2 regions of the Streptomyces sp. NPDC048612 genome follow, and region 2 is predicted to be linked to the other one. Evidence: riboswitches for the same ligand, from Rfam matches in the RefSeq annotation. Region 2 holds a riboswitch; the other holds the start of a gene.
The links. A riboswitch is a leader RNA that binds a small molecule or an ion and turns the genes downstream of it on or off. The one in region 2 is predicted to bind cobalamin.
Positions count from the first base shown of each region.

Region 1: linked by a shared signal. The riboswitch ahead of metE (5-methyltetrahydropteroyltriglutamate--homocysteine S-methyltransferase) and the one ahead of ACGFN2_RS12180 (HoxN/HupN/NixA family nickel/cobalt transporter) in region 2 are both predicted to bind cobalamin.

Region 1 covers NZ_JBICVV010000001.1:572,640-578,404, forward strand. The annotation lists gene ACGFN2_RS02395 (DMT family transporter) at 1-725, opposite strand, end outside; gene metE (5-methyltetrahydropteroyltriglutamate--homocysteine S-methyltransferase) at 906-3,224, opposite strand; cobalamin riboswitch at 3,388-3,610, opposite strand; gene ACGFN2_RS02405 (M48 family metallopeptidase) at 3,893-5,765, opposite strand, start outside.
Region 2 covers NZ_JBICVV010000006.1:108,327-114,091, reverse strand. The annotation lists gene ACGFN2_RS12190 (DoxX family protein) at 1-285, shown strand, start outside; gene ACGFN2_RS12185 (VOC family protein) at 470-970, shown strand; gene ACGFN2_RS12180 (HoxN/HupN/NixA family nickel/cobalt transporter) at 1,089-2,249, opposite strand; cobalamin riboswitch at 2,269-2,515, opposite strand; gene ACGFN2_RS12175 (alpha/beta fold hydrolase) at 2,583-3,431, opposite strand; gene ACGFN2_RS12170 (MarR family winged helix-turn-helix transcriptional regulator) at 3,428-4,141, opposite strand; gene ACGFN2_RS12165 (hypothetical protein) at 4,312-4,722, shown strand; gene ACGFN2_RS12160 (nucleoside/nucleotide kinase family protein) at 4,685-5,341, opposite strand; gene ACGFN2_RS12155 (methyltransferase) at 5,434-5,765, opposite strand, start outside.

The DNA of each region.
Region 1 (5,765 bases), on a different contig from region 2:
CAGGTGGTGAACGCCAGGGCCGTCGGGAACACCCCCAGGTACACCATCTGCAGCGTCGCCGGCAGCGGCGCCCGGCTCACCTGCGACACCAGCTGACCGGCGAACGGCAGGCAGGCGACGGCGCCGGCGAGCGCGCCGAACGTCGTCACCTGCATCGGGGTGGCGTGCTTCAGCGTCGGCTTCTGCAACACCACACCCACCGCGTACGCCAGCGCCGCGAACAGACACAGCACCACGCCGAGCAGCGACGACTGCCCGCCGCCTGACATGGACAGCCCGACCACCACGGCACCCGCGAACGACACCGTCATGCCCGCCATCAGCCGGGGCGGGAAACCCTCCTTCAGCAGCCATCCGCCGAGCAGCGCCATCAGGATCGGCCCGACATTGACGACCAGGGAGGCCGTTCCGGCGTCGACGAGCTGCTCACCCCAGTTCAACGCGACCATGTACGCGCCGAACCACAGGACCCCCGAGGCGATGATGCCGGGCCAGGCCTCCCGGGGCGGAAAACCACCGCGCCGCACCAGCAGGACCGCGCCCAGTACGACGGACGCCACCACCAGGCGGCCCAGGGCGAGGGCACCCGGCCCGAAGTGCGCGGCGGAGCTGCGGATCGCGATGAACGACGAGGCCCACAGCACCACGGTGACGGACGCCGCGGCGAGCGCGCGGCCGTCCGGTGTGCTCGCGGACCCGGTATCGCCCTCTGCCGGTTTACCCATCCGTCGGCTCACTCCGCGTCCCTCCCGGTGCTCTTCGCGCACGTCCGTGCGCACATGAGCTGCCAGCTTGTAAGAGCGGGTGCTGCCATGACAAACGATTAGCGGGGCCGGTCAAACGGTGCGACGAGCCGTGACGGCCGGGAGGGCGGGCGCGCTCGCTCCCCTCCCGGCCGTGACGGGTCAGGAGCCGGACAGCTCCGCGCGCACGGTGCGGGCGGCAGTGACCAGATTCACCAGCGAGGCGCGGGTCTCGGGCCAGCCGCGGGTCTTCAGACCGCAGTCCGGATTGACCCAGAGCCGCTCGGCGGGAAGGGCCGCAAGTCCCTTGCGCAGGAGGGCCGCCGCCTCCTCGGCGTCCGGGACACGAGGGGAGTGGATGTCGTAGACACCGGGCCCGGCCTCGCGCGGATAGCCGTGCTCGGCCAGCTCCCCGGCGACCTGCATATGGGAGCGGGCGGCCTCCAGGCTGATGACGTCCGCGTCCAGGTCGTCGATGGCCTGCACGATGTCGCCGAACTCCGCGTAGCACATGTGCGTGTGGATCTGGGTGCGGTCCTGCACCCCGCCGGTGGAGAGGCGGAACGCCTCGGTGGCCCAGGCCAGGTACGCGGCGTGGCCGGTGGCCCGCAGCGGCAGCGTCTCGCGCAGCGCGGGCTCGTCGACCTGGATGACCGAAGTGCCCGCCGCCTCCAGGGCGTTGACCTCGTCGCGCAGGGCGAGCGCCACCTGGCGGGCGGTGTCCCCGAGCGGCTGGTCGTCGCGGACGAAGGACCAGGCGAGCATGGTGACCGGCCCGGTGAGCATGCCCTTGACGGGGCGCCCGGTCTGCGACTGGGCGAAGGAGGTCCAGCGCACCGTCATCGGCTCGGGCCGGGAGATGTCACCCGCCAGGACCGGCGGGCGGACGTAGCGGGTGCCGTAGGACTGCACCCAGCCGTGCCGGGTGGCGAGGTAGCCGGTGAGCTGCTCGGCGAAGTACTGGACCATGTCGTTGCGCTCGGGCTCACCGTGCACCAGGACGTCCAGACCGGCCTCCTCCTGGAAGGCGAGGACCTCACGGATCTCGGCCTTGATGCGCTCCTCGTAGCCCGCGGTGTCCAGGCGTCCGGCCCGCAGGTCGGCGCGGGCGGCGCGCAGTTCGGCGGTCTGCGGGAAGGAGCCGATGGTGGTGGTCGGCAGCAGCGGCAGGCCGAGGTGCGCACGCTGGGCCGTGGCGCGCTCGGCGTACGGCTGCGCACGGCGGCCGTCGGCGTCGGTGACGGCGGCGGCCCGCGCACGGACGGCCGGGTCATGGGTGAGGGCGGAGCCGGCCCGGGAGGCCAGGTCGGCGCGGTTCGCGGCGAGTTCGGCGGCGATGGCGCCGGTGCCCCGCGTCAGGCCCCGGGCCAGGGTCACCAGCTCCGCGGTCTTCTGCTTGGCGAAGGCCAGCCAGCGCACGATCTGCGGGTCGATGTCGCGCTCGGCGGCGGCGTCCAGCGGCACGTGCAGCAGCGAGCAGGAAGCGGCCACATCGACCCGTTCGGCCAGGCCGAGCAGGGTGCCGAGGGTGGCCAGCGACTTCTCCAGGTCGTTGATCCAGATGTTGCGGCCGTTGACCACGCCCGCCACCAGGCGCTTGCCGGGCAGCCCGCCGACCGCCGCCAGCGCGTCGAGGTTGGCCGCTGCCGCGTCGGTGAAGTCGAGCGCCAGACCCTCCACCGGGGCCTTGGCCAGGACGGGCAGCGCGTCGCCGAGCCGGTCGAAGTACGAGGCGACCAGGAGCTGCGGGCGGTCGGTGAGGGCGCCCAGATCGCGGTAGGCGCGCGCGGCGGCGTTGAGTTCGGCCGGGCTGCGGTCCTGGACGAGGGCGGGCTCGTCGAGCTGCACCCACCCGGCTCCGGCGGCGCGCAGATCGGCGAGCACCTCTGCGTAGACCGGCAGCAGCCGGTCCAGGAGCGTCAGCGGCTCGAAGTCGGCGGCCACGCCGGGGGCGGGCTTCGACAACAGGAGGTAGGTGACCGGTCCGACGAGCACCGGCCGGGCGGTGAGACCGAGGGCGAGGGCCTCCCCGAGCTCGGCGACCTGCTTGCCGGAGTCGGCGGTGAAGACGGTGTCCGGCCCCAGCTCGGGCACCAGGTAGTGGTAGTTGGTGTCGAACCACTTGGTCATCTCCAGCGGCGCCACGTCCTGGGTGCCGCGCGCCATCGCGAAGTAGCCGTCGAGGGCGTCGGCCGCGACGGCGGCGCGGTGGCGGTCCGGGACCGCACCGACCATGACGCTGGTGTCCAGCACATGGTCGTAGTACGAGAAGTCACCGGTGGGCACTTCGTGGAGGCCGGCGCCGGCCAGCTGCTGCCAGTGGGAACGGCGGAGGGTGCGGGCGGTCTCCTGGAGCGCGTCGGCGCCGACCGTGCCCTTCCAGTAGCCCTCGACGGCCTTCTTCAGTTCGCGGTGCTGTCCCTGGCGGGGGTAGCCGTACACGGTGGCCCGTGCTGCCGCGGCTGCGGGCTTCGCTGTCACGGAATTCTCCTTCGCGAATACGTGTCATGGTCCCGGGGACGGAACGAGGTACGCGAAGGGGTGACGGACACCCGGCGGAAGCACGGTGCGTCTGCCACGCACGGGACCGCCTGGTGAGAACGCCGACCTGCCCTCGAGGTCACCGGGATGTCCGTGCACGCGGGGGCGCACACGGGCAACGGGCAGGTCTTCGGACTCGCGGGCGCGCCTGCCGGAGACCTCCGGCGGGCACCTACTGGCCGTCGCTTCCCGGACGCGTGATCCAGTGCGTATGACGGCGTTCGTTCCCACTCACCGCTGCGGGGCAGTCCCGGATTCCCACCGGGTTCCCTCTTACGACGCGGCCCGTCTGGCGGACGGGGCGAACCTGTTGCCCGGCCAGCGTAGAACGCCGCCCCCGTATCGGACACCTCTGACCACATACCGGAATGTGACATGAGACACCGGGGAGTGAAGGCCGGCAACTCCCTCGCCAGGGCGACCCGTTCGGCCCTCACCTGGAAACGGGGCGGCCGGCACCTGCGCGCCGGGCCGCGGGGCAGGCGGGAGTTTGACGACAGGTCCTAGTGGAACTGCTCCTCCTCGGTGGAGCCGGTTCGTGCCGTATCCGGTGGCGGGGCGGGAGGTCTGAGGGCCCGATGCCCGTACGGCGAGGTGAAATACGGCTCCTAATCCGCCACCCCGCCGCCGGACCGGCTGTTCGGATCGGGGGCCCCGAAGTGCCGGAAGCGCCATCGGACTTCGTCCAGTTCGTACCGGGCCGTGCGCAGGGCGAGGATGCCGCGTCCGAACAGATCGACGTCATCCTTCTCCAGCGCCTGGCGGCACTGTGAGCCGCCCTGCACGGCGAGTGTGGCGGCCCTGCGCCAGTGCTTCCGGGCGGTCGGTTCCGGGACGGGCGCGACGGCGAGGGCCCGGCGGCCGTGGGCGATCCAGCGGTCGCACAAGGGGCGGAAGAGCGCCGGGTCGAGCCCTCCCGTTCCCTGACCGGCCTTTGCCAGCGCGGAGCCCGTGGCGTTGACGTCTCCCGCGAAGTCCCGTTGCATGGCCAGGCCTCCGCTCAGCTGCCAGATGACCAGGCGCTGTCGAGTCGTCATGCGGGAACCCTTCTCGCCGGAGGGCGGCCCGGGGTCCGGCTCGTGTGAGCGGGGGAAAGCGGCCGACAGCATCTCGTTCGAGCGCGCCGTCTGCTGCCACCAGCCGGAGCACAGGGTGAGTGCGAACGCACAGGTCAGGGCCAGGTAGGCGCGTCGCCACCAGATGCGGTTCGTCGTCGCAGGCGGCCGGTGGGGCGCGGATGTCCCTGGCTCACCTCCTCGCCTCCAGTGCCAGGCGGCGGCCACCACGGTGAGCGCGCTCACCGCACAGATGCCGAGGGCGATGAGGCTCGGTACGACGAGGACGTGGAGGATCTGCCAGCTCTTCTCGGGCCGCCAGCCGCAGGTTTCGGCCAGGACGCCGAGTGGCGGTACGCAGCCGTCCGCGCCGGTGAGGGCGAACGCTGTCACGAGCCCGGTCAGCGAGGTGACTCCCGCGGCGCTCATGGTGATCAGCGCACGGTTGCGCACGGGGTGCCCGCGCCGCCCCACGATGACGTATGCCACCGCTGCGGCTGTGGCCACGGCGAGGACCAGCGCGCAGGCGATCGAGAGCTGGGAGTCCTGAAACCACTGGAACCACAGCCGGGATGAGGAGTGCCGGTCGGCTGGTTGCCGGGCATGGAGCCATGCCCGTGCGAGCGCCACGGCCAGGACGCCCCATGCCCCGCAGCCCGCCACCAGGGCCAGGACCGGGCCGTTGCGCGTGGGCCGGGATGCGGGTACGTCCGTGTGCGATACCGGCGAGCGGGGCCTGACCGCCTGCTCGCTGCCACGTCCACGGAGCGCTGCCCGGACCACGATCCCGGCCGGGGCGACGATCGTCACCGCAAAGAAGCCCACGGCCAGCGAGAACGACCCCACAAAGCGCATCTGCGCCCACGCCGTGGCGGGCCGCCAGCCACATGCGGACTCCATGACCGACAGCTGCGGGGCGCAGCCCTCGGTGGCGCCCAGGGCGAAGGCACCGACCAGCCCCAGCAGCAGCGCGCCGGCTGCCGCGACGAGGGCCGCCGGCAGCCGGCACCTGGGCGCCTGGACACAGACCACGATGGCGGTCACCGCCGCGCCGGCGCACAACGCCACGGCGAGCCAGAGCCAGACGAACATGTTCCAGGCGGGTGTTGCCCGTTCGTCCCAGGAGACGGGATAAAGATGCAGCCACACCCGAGTCGCCGCCACGATGCAGACCCCCAGCGCACCACCGACCGCGGCGCGCTTCAGCACCCATCCGAGCGGCGGCGGTCCGGACGGCACTGCCGGTGGCCGGACTGCCTCCGGCAGTGCTCGGCGCACCCATGCCGGCGTCTCAGTGACCGGACGGCGCATCCAGGACGCCAGGGGATACAGCCACAACAGCACTCCGCCGACCATGAGGGCCGGCTCCATCATGAGCACGAGTGCGAAGAGCGGGGAGATGCCACGCAAGGCCTGTTGCTGCTCG
Region 2 (5,765 bases):
GGGCTGGTGGCCGGGCTGCTCACGCCGCTGGCCGGGGCAGCGGTCGTCGGCACGATGGTCAACGCGCTGGCCGTGAAGTGGGGCGGCGGCTTCTTCGCGCCCAAGGGGGTGGAGTACGAGCTGCTGCTGACGGCCGGTGCGGCGGCCCTGACGCTGACCGGGCCCGGCCGCTACGCCGTCGACCGCCTGCTGCCCGGTCTGCGGTCCGTCCGGCCGCTGCACGGAGTGCTCGCGCTGCTGGTGGGGGTGGTGCTGGCCGGCGGGGTGCTGCTGGTCCGGAAGTGACCACGGGCCCCGGGGGCGGCCGCCTCGCTCCGCGCGCACCGGGGGGGCACGGACAGGACGTCCGTCGGGCCGCATAACGGGCCGGCCGGCCCTGGGCAGGGGCGGGGCGTGCGGGGTACAGCAGAGGCAGGGAAGGCGGCGGCGCCACGGCGGTGTCGCGGCCGGGAGACGGGAGAAGGGCTCCATGTCCGTACGACGTCTGAACCACGCGGTGCTCAACGTCCGCGATGTAGCACGGTCGGTGGCCTTCTACACCGACGCCCTCGGGCTGACGGTGGACGTCGAGGTGCCGGGGCGGGCCGCTTTTCTCAGCGCCCCCGGGTCGCTCAACGACCACGATCTGGGGCTGTTCGCGGTGGCGCCGGACGCGCCGGGGCCGGAGGCCGGGCAGGTCGGGCTGTATCACCTGGCCTGGGAGGTCGGCACGCTCCGCGCACTCGTCGAGGCCCGGACCCGGCTCACCGAGCGGGGCGCCCTGGTGGGTTCCAGCGACCATCTCGTCGCCAAGTCGCTGTACGCCAAGGACCCGGACGGCAACGAGTTCGAGGTGATGTGGCGGGTGCCGCGGGAGGACTGGCCGGGCCCGGACCTGCCGGACCGGCTGCTGCCCCTCGATCTGGAAGCGGCGCTGGAGCGCTGGGGGCCGGACCGGGAGACGGGCGCCGCGGCCGGCTCCGCCACGTGAGAACGCCGGGCCGGGCCGGACGCCGAGGAGGCGGGGCCGGTGGAGTCGGTGGGGCCGGGGTGGGGCTCTGCCTCAGGCGCTGCGCGCGGCCCGCTCCGCCTCAGGGGCTGGGCCCGCCTCAGGCGCCCGGCGCGGTCCGTTCCGCCGGCTCGGTCGTCTCACCGGCCCGCTCCGCCCGCTCGGCCCAGCGCTGTTCGACGCCGGCCAGCCGCCAGTAGGCCAGTGCCGCGGCCCACACCACCACGAACAGGCCGACGATGATGAATCCGACGTTGTCGAGGTCGAGGCCCGAAATCCAGCCGGTCAGCGCGTCGTTGAGGCCGAGCTTGTCGTGCAGCACGGTCACCAGCTCGATGGTGCCGATGAAGAAGGCGACGGCGATCGACAGACCGGTGATGGTGAGGTTGTAGTAGACCTTGCGCACCGGGTTGGCGAACGCCCACTGGTAGGCGAAGTTCATGAAGGTGCCGTCCAGGGTGTCGAACAGGCTCATGCCGGCGGCGAACAGCAGCGGCAGGCACAGGATCGCGTACCAGGGCAGGCCCGCCGCGGCGCCGCTGCCCGCCATCACCATCAGGGTCACCTCGGTCGCGGTGTCGAAGCCGAGCCCGAAGAGGAAGCCGAGCGGGAACATCTGGCCGGGCCGGGAGATGGAGCGGGTGAACCGCCCCAGGAAGCGGTTCATGAAGCCGCGCGCGTCGAGGCGCTGCTCCAGCTCGGCCTCGTCGTAGCGGCCGTCGCGCAGCCCGCGGAAGACCCGCCAGATCCCGGCCAGCGCGACGAGGTTGAGGGCGGCGATGAGGTAGAGGAACGTGCCCGAGACCGTGGTGCCGACCGTGCCCAAAATCTGGTGCGTACGGGACTCGTCGTTGAGCAGGGTGCCGGCGAGCTGGGCGCCGCCGGCCACCAGGGCCGCCATCGCCACGACCACGCTGGAGTGGCCGAGGGCGAACCAGAAGCCGACCGAGACCGGACGCTTGCCGTCGGCCATCAGCTTGCGGGTGGTGTTGTCGATCGCGGCGATGTGGTCGGCGTCGAAGGCGTGCCGCATGCCGAGGGTGTACGCGGTGACGCCGAGCCCGACGCCGAAGACCTGGCTGCCGACGGCGTAGTGGTTCGGGACCACGAGCAGGAAGAGCACGCCGAAGGCGACGACGTGCAGCCCGGCTATGACGGCCATCAGGCCCGCGGTGCGGAGGGTGTCCTGCCGGCGCCAGCGGAACGCGGCGGGGGCAGGGGACTTGGGAGTATTGGTGGACAGGGCCATCCGGACGGTCACGCTCCAGCACCTCGTGGATCACTTCGTGAGATGCCGTGGCCGGTCTCCTGGCTTGGGGTTGCCACCCTGTCCCTTTGCAGCCTGGGGGAGGGTGCCCGTCTCCACCCCGCCTTCCCGGCCGCAGGCTGCGGTCAGTGGCGCCGCGGACGCGTCAGGCGCCCGCGGAAGGGGTGGAAACTTCCCGATCACAGTGGCGAGGGCCGCTCCGGACTGGGACCACACGGTCCGTCACCGGATTCCCGAGCACCACGGCCCGGCCACTCTAGCGGCCACCCCGGCGGCACGAGGGGCGTGGGGGTTCGCAGCCGCCCACGGGGAGTGGCGCGCCGTGGGTCAGTAGTCCAGGGACGACAGGAAGGCGTGCAGTTCGTGATCGAAGAGCGGGGTGTTCTCCAGATTGACCATATGGGCCGCCCCCGGTATGCGGACTCTTCGGGCGCCCGGGACGGTCAGGGCTATCGCGTGGGCGTTGGCGGAGATGTCCTTGCTGTCGAGATCACCGTCGAGCACGACCGTCGGTACCCGGATCTCGCCGAGGCGGTCGGCGGCGCCGACCTCCAGCGGTATCCCGGCACCCGTGCCGTCGGCATGGACCTCCACATTGGCCGCGGCCGAGGCGCGCATCCGTTCGCGGAACCCCGGGTGCACCGCGGACGGCTCACGATGCGGCCCGTCCACCCACATCCGCAGGAAGTGCTCGACATACCACTCCGCGCCGTCCGGTGTGCCGATCGCCGCCACCTGCTCCTTGATGTGCTCCAGCACGAAGGGGTCGCTGAAGGCCCGGCCGCTGATCCCCGGGGAGGCCAGCGCGAGGGCCGTCACCTGGCCGGGATGGGCGAGGGCGGTGTCGAGCGCGACCCGTGCGCCGTGGGAGAGGCCGACGAGGACGGCGCTGGGGACGTCGAGCGCGTCCAGCAGGGCGCACAGGTCGTCGTGGTTGGCGTAGTCCCCGGTCACGGTCGAGGACAGGCCGTGCCCGCGGAAGTCGTAACGGATCGCGCGCAGGCCGGAGTTGACCAGCCAGGTGAACTGCTCGTCCCACATGTGCTGGTCGAGCATGCCGCCGTGCAGCAGCACCACCGCGGGGCCCGAGCCGGCCGTCTCGTAGAACAGCTCGCCCTCGTCGACCGGCACGATGCCGTTGTCGATCTCGGACCAGGCGGTGATTCTCCGCGTCATTCCCCTGACCGTCCTTCGTGCATGAGAGGGGCCGGGGCGGGTCTGCCGCCGCGGCCGTCCGGCGTGCCGTCGTTACCGATACTGCCGTTACCGTCGTTACTGCCTTCATTGATACGACTATCACGACTGTCCTGGCTGCCCTGACTGTCGGTTTCCTCCCGTGGAACGTGCGAGCCGTTCGCCAGGTGCCGGAATTCCTCGCCGAGCCGGTCGAGTACGTGCAGCGCGGTGCGGACGTCGGCGGCGGGCAGGTCGGCCAGCCGTCGCCGCAGCTCCGTCGCCTCGAACTGCTGGATGCCGCGTATCGCCGCCGTGCCCTCGGCGGTGAGCCGGATCAGTGAGGAGCGGCGGTGGGCGGGGTTCGGGGCCGTGACGACCAGGCCCAGCTCCGCCGCGTGGTTCACCCGGCGCTGTACCGGCTGGCGGTCGAGCCCCATTCCGCGCGCCAACTGCGGGACGGTGCGCGGGCCTTCGGTGTGCAGCGCGTCCAGCAGTGCGTGTTCGCCGGCGGTCAGGCCGGTGTCCGCCAGCTCGCGCTCCACCGCGCGCACGACCGTGCGGTGCAGCGGCCACAGGCGCCGGATGACGCCGTACAGCAGATCCTCGGCGGCCGCAGCTTCTCCGGCGCCGGCATCCCTCTCGGCGTCCTGCTCGGCATCCCGCTTGGCCCCCCGGTCGGTGTCCCGCTCGGTATCCCTCTCGGCGCCCATCTCCGCCCCCTTCTCGATGACACTCGTGATGTCATGATGACACCGCTGATGTCGTTTGGGAAGAGGTCTGCCGCGGAATGGAGTTGAGGAGGCGGAGGGGAGGGATGAGGCGTGTGTGGTCAGCTGTGGTCAGTGTCGGACGGTCGGTGGGCGAGGAAGGTGGACGGCGGATGAAGGTCGGTCTGTTGCGTGCGGTCGGGGTCGCCACGGCGGTGTACGGGGCGGCGGTGGCCGCGGTGCCCGATCTGCTGGCGCGGCCCTCGGGGCTGGTCGACGAGGAGGGGCGGACCGCGTGGGCGACGCGCCTCTCCCTGCGTCCGCTGGCCTGGCGGGACGCGGTGAGCGGGCTGGCGCTGGCGACGGCTCCGGAAGGCCCGGCGCTGCGTACCGCCGCGTATGTGCGGATCGCGGCGGACTTCGGGGACGCGGTCCTGCTCGGTGCGACGCTGCCCGGCCGCGACCGGAAGCTCGCGGCGGTGGCGGTGTCCGTGGGGTGGGGCGCGCTGTCGGTGGTCGGGCTGCTCGCCGGCGGGCGGCGGGAGGTCAGCAGCCCGTCGGCGGCGGGGCCTCGTCGGGGGTGAAGGTGAGGACGAGGTCGGCGCGGTCGCGAGTGGCCGCCACGACGCGGGCATTGGCCTCGTCGGAGGTGTGGACGAACCGTTCGGCGTCGGCGCGCGGGCGCCCGAAGTGCTCATGGCGGTCGATCAGCCGCCGGAGCCGCTCCGGGGTGTCCAGGTCCACGTACCAGACCTCGTCGAGCAGCGCCCGGACCCGCGCCCAGGGGCCGGCGTCGAGGAGGAGGTAGTTGCCCTCGGTCACGACGAGCGGGAGGTGCGGTGCCACGGCGATGCTGCCGGCCACCGGCTCCTCGATACGGCGGTCGAACGCCGGGGCGTAGACGGCGCCGTCCGGCTCCGGCGTGCGCAGGCGGGCCAGCAGCGCCGCGTACCCGGCCGGATCGAAGGTGTCCGGTGCGCCCTTGCGGTCCGTCCGGCCCAGGCGGCTCAACTCAGCCCCGGCGAGGTGGAAGCCGTCCATCGGGACGAGCGCCGCCCGCCCGGCCAGCTCCGCCACGAGGTGGGCGGCGAGGGTGGACTTGCCGGCGCCGGGCGGGCCGGTGATACCGAGCAGCCGGCGCCGGCCGGGAGTCGCGGAATCGGCGAGCCGCCGGGCGCGGGAGAGGAGGTGCCGGGGATGCATGGTGCGTCCATCGTGCCCGATCGGCGGCCCCTCGGCCGGACGGGCCCGGGCCGGCGCTCCCCGGCCGTATGGGGTGGCCGGCCGGGGACCGTTCAACCGCGGGCGGACGCGGGCCGGTTCGCGAGGCCCAGGCGCCACAGGGACGTGACCTCGGCCGCGCGGGCCACGTGGAGCGGGTCGGAGGTGTCGCGGGCGCGCGGATGGCGCGGGGTGATGTCGAGCCGGTCCAGGACCGTGAGACCGGCCGCGGCGAAGGCCTCGACGAGCACGGTGTGCGGACGCAGGCCGAGGTGCTCCGCGAAATCGGAGAGGATCAGCCAGCCCTCGCCCTCCGGGGTCAGATGGTCCGCGAGGCCGTTCAGGAAGCCGTACAGCATCCGGTTGCCCGGGTCGTAGACCGCGTGCTCCACGGGGGAGGTCGGTT